One region of the Lactiplantibacillus argentoratensis genome, then DNA from elsewhere that is predicted to be linked to it. Evidence: predicted binding sites of a transcription regulator. Region 1 holds the regulator's gene; the other holds the start of a gene.
The links. The regulator CtsR, encoded in region 1, represses protease genes until heat stress. The targets are predictions, from matches to a motif close to TTGGTCAAAAAAGGTCAAANA.

Region 1 (2,185 bases):
AGCGCAATTGGATAGAGTGTCTGACTACGAATCAGAAGGTTGTAGGTTCGACTCCTACTGGGTGCATTAGTATCGGGAAATAGCTCAGCTTGGTAGAGCACCTGGTTTGGGACCAGGGGGTCGCAGGTTCGAATCCTGTTTTCCCGATCGTTTAACACAGTCTTAGTTAAGTGCTAAGGCTTTTTATTTAATTTTCTCGGGAAGTAGCTCAGCTTGGTAGAGCACTACGTTCGGGACGTAGGGGTCGCAGGTTCAAATCCTGTTTTCCCGATTACGGTTAAACCAACTAATCCAGTCATTTGACTGGATTTTTTTATGGCCTTTTTTGTAAGCAGGGGTGTTTCAACGGTCAGGGGACACTTTTGCGACGTTACTCACTAAGTCAGCCATGTGAAGAATACGGTGGTTGTGACTCATAATCCCGACAAGGCAACAGCCACTGTTAGTCATGAGCTCGGAGAAATTAGTCTCGGAACTGCTGTTCATCGTTGTGATACCAGTGCCCATCGCCTGCAATGAGGAGTGACTCAACTTGACATATTTTAAATAGGTAGTTCAATGAATATGGAGACCTAATAATTTAATCATTCTAGGGTATTAAGTGGTTGAATCAATTGAAAGCAATCGTTCGGCGTGCTATGCTGTAACAACCGTTAAGCACATGCTAGTCCGCGGTTTGGGTGAAATTCTTTGCTTTTTTCCATTATCCTCGTATAATAATAGTCAATATTAGTCAAAGATAATGAAAAGGGTGAAGCACATGCAAAGTCAAAATATCTCGGATATTATTGAGAAGTATTTAAAAAGTATTTTGGCGGACTCGGAGCATGTTGAAATTCGACGGTCAGAAATTGCCGACCTTTTCAACGTGGTACCCTCACAGATTAATTATGTGATTAAGACCCGGTTTACGATCCAAAATGGTTACTTAGTTGAAAGTAAGCGTGGCGGTGGGGGTTATATTCGCATTGAAAAGGTTAATTTGGTCGATGATGCTGATGTGTTGGACGCCCTCATACAAGTGATCGGTGATTCAATCACACAACGAGATGCCTATGCGGTCGTCCAGAGTTTATACGAGGACGACGTCTTAAATCGTCGGGAAGCGCAATTGATTTTAGTGGCGATCGATCACGAGACGTTAGGATTGACGGACCGGGACTTAGAAAACAGTCTGCGGGCCCGGATAATTATCGGGATCTTGAACCACTTGCGTTACGAAAGCTAAAGAAAGCGAGGAATCGCAATGGATAACTTATTTACACCTAGTGCCAAAAGTGTGCTGGTACTGGCACAGGAACAGGCCAAATATTTCAAGCATCAGGCAGTTGGTACGGAGCATTTGCTATTAGCCTTAGCCATCGAAAAAAATGGGATTGCTAATAAGGTGCTACAACAATATGCCGTTAGTGAAGATGACATTCGTGAAGAAATCGAACGGTTCACTGGCTATGGGACGTTGAGCAATGTTGGCAAGGATACCTACTTGCCATATTCACCAAAGGCCAAAGAAATTTTGTCCGTTGCTGGTGATGAAGCAAAACGGCTCGGTGCCAACAAGATTGGAACGGAACATTTGTTGTTAGCGATGCTCTCTGATGAAAGTATCCTTTCCTCGCGAATTTTAATGAACTTAAACTTAGACCTTGGTCAGACCCGGAAAGTCGTACTTCGCAAGCTAGGTGTCAGTGACGCTATGAGTAAGCGCAAGGGTAATGCGGCTAACCGCGGTGGTAAGAAGACCGAAGGCACCCCAACTTTGGATTCTTTGGCGCGCGATTTGACGCAACTCGCTAGTGAACAGGAAATGGATCCAGTTGTCGGGCGTTCCAAGGAAGTTAAACGCGTCATTCAGATCCTATCACGGCGGACGAAGAACAATCCGGTCTTGATTGGTGAACCAGGGGTTGGTAAGACAGCAATTGCTGAAGGTCTGGCCCAAAAGATCGTGGCTGGTGATGTACCAACTGATATGGCTGACAAGCGTTTGATGATGCTTGATATGGGCTCATTAGTCGCTGGCACCAAGTATCGTGGTGAATTCGAAGATCGCTTGAAAAAAGTGATCGATGAAATCTACAACGATGGCCATGTGATCTTATTCATCGATGAATTGCATACCTTGATTGGTGCCGGTGGTGCTGAAGGGGCGATCGATGCCTCTAACATTCTGAAGCCCGCACTT
Region 2 (2,185 bases), 200 kb from region 1:
TGGATACCAGTGTCTGCGATAACGTGAAATTCTTTCTTTTCCATAACTATTCGATCTCCTTCAAGATAAATAAATTTAAAATTGGTTCCGAGTCAATTCGAGTTGCCGCCAACACGTATACTCAAGAGCCCTTAATAATGATGATAGCAATTATCCAATTAAAATACAAGCCCTTTCATTCAAGCTAGGCCTATTAATTGGTTGTCTTACCATCCTTCTCGAAATGGTAAACAATGCGGCCATCTAAGTCCGCCGTACCAATGACTCGTTTACGATACTCATACTTCATATAGGCGTCGTGAAAAGCCATAAATTCATCCGGCGTTACGGTAAAACTGTCGCGTTCGCCATGACGCAACGCTTCCATTAACTGGGTATAATCCGTTGCCAAACAATTACCGCCTCCTCAAAGTTAGGTTGACACATTACTGCATCATTATTTTGATATTTACGAACAAAGTTCTCCGCCGCTCACTGGCTGTTGACGGTCACCAATGAAAAACGATGCGCTGCAAACATCAAAACTGGTCAGGCTCGATACATGCAAAAAAACCGCTTTGTACTATAATATAGACAGACAGTTACATCATCACTTATCCTAACCAGATAATTAATATACAACGAATCCGGTTACATGACAAGCTATGAGTTGCGACTATCCAGACTATTCAGAAATAATTGAATCAATCAGCCATTGCGAATTATCCCGGCCGCACGTCCAGTTTTGACCCTGAGGCTTTTCACTTGCAACAGTCCGTAAATTCGCTATACTAATAGTCAAAGGTCAACAAAGGTCAAAGAGCCGATGAACCTTTAACTATGATCCTAATCGATTTAGTTATATTTCTGATGCGAAAGGTGTGTGACAGCATAATGCTTTGTGACAATTGCCATAAGAACGAAGCGACGATCCATTTATATACGAGCGTCAACGGTCAGCGGCGACAAATCAACCTTTGTCAAAATTGCTATCAACTGCTAAAGAATCAGGAACAGCAACCAAATAACGGAGTTGGAGGTGCTGATATGGCACAAGATCCATTCGGTTTTGGTGGTCTTGACGACATTTTCCGTGCAATGCAGGGTGGCGTTGATCCTAATAACGCTTACCGGCAACAACAGACCCCACCGACCCAGCCAGCTGGTCCTAATGGCGGCAATCGTCGTGGCAATAACAACGGCGGTGGCCTCCTTGGCCAATACGGCTTCAACTTAACAGCGCAAGCTAAACAGGGCAAAATCGATCCAGTGATTGGTCGCGATACCGAAATTAATCGGGTTATCGAGATTTTGAATCGCCGGACCAAGAATAACCCCGTTTTAATTGGTGAAGCTGGGGTTGGTAAAACGGCGGTCGTGGAAGGACTAGCACAGAAAATCGTTTCTGGTCAAGTTCCACAAAAACTGTTAGATAAAGAAATTATTCGTTTGGACGTGGCTTCCCTTGTTCAAGGTACCGGTATTCGAGGTCAATTTGAACAACGAATGCAACAATTAATGAAGGAAGTTCAAAGCAATCCGAATATCATCCTCTTCATTGACGAAATCCATGAAATCATGGGTGCCGGTAATGCTGAAGGTGGTATGGATGCTGGGAACGTTCTGAAACCCGCCCTTGCCCGTGGTGATTTCCAACTAGTTGGGGCCACGACATTAAACGAATACCGCGACATCGAAAAGGATGCCGCCCTCGCCCGCCGGTTCCAACCGGTCACGGTCAACGAACCGAGCGTGGAAGAATCTATCAAGATTCTCGAAGGCATTCAGAAGAAGTACGAAGACTATCATCACGTTAAATACGATCAAGATGCCATTGTGGCAGCCGTCAAGTTGTCAAATCGTTACATTCAAGATCGTTTCTTACCTGATAAGGCCATCGATTTACTCGATGAAGCTGGTTCACGTAAGAACTTGACGTTGAAGACGGTCGATCCAAAGACGATTCAAGAAAAGATCGACGAGGCAGAAAAGCAGAAACAGGACGCCTTGAAGAAGGAAGACTACGAAAAAGCCGCCTACTATCGCGATCAAGTTGCTAAGTTAGAAAAAGCTAAGCCCGATGAAAGTTCAGACCAGCCTAATAACGATACTGCCACTGTAACGGTCAAGGACATGGAACAAATTGTCGAAGAAAAGACAAGTATTCCAGTTGGTGACTTGCAGGCTAAGGAACAGGCTCAAATGA

Region 2: a site for CtsR is predicted at 781-801, ahead of V7R88_RS04805 (ATP-dependent Clp protease ATP-binding subunit). Genes of this name have one in related genera too.

What each region holds. Positions count from the first base shown of each region.
Region 1 covers NZ_CP147647.1:840,032-842,216, forward strand. The annotation lists tRNA gene V7R88_RS03865 (tRNA-Arg) at 1-66, shown strand, start outside; tRNA gene V7R88_RS03870 (tRNA-Pro) at 74-147, shown strand; tRNA gene V7R88_RS03875 (tRNA-Pro) at 198-271, shown strand; gene V7R88_RS03880 (CtsR family transcriptional regulator) at 761-1,228, shown strand; gene V7R88_RS03885 (ATP-dependent Clp protease ATP-binding subunit) at 1,247-2,185, shown strand, end outside.
Region 2 covers NZ_CP147647.1:1,035,329-1,037,513, reverse strand. The annotation lists gene V7R88_RS04815 (phosphocarrier protein HPr) at 1-44, opposite strand, end outside; gene V7R88_RS04810 (hypothetical protein) at 194-391, opposite strand; gene V7R88_RS04805 (ATP-dependent Clp protease ATP-binding subunit) at 874-2,185, shown strand, end outside.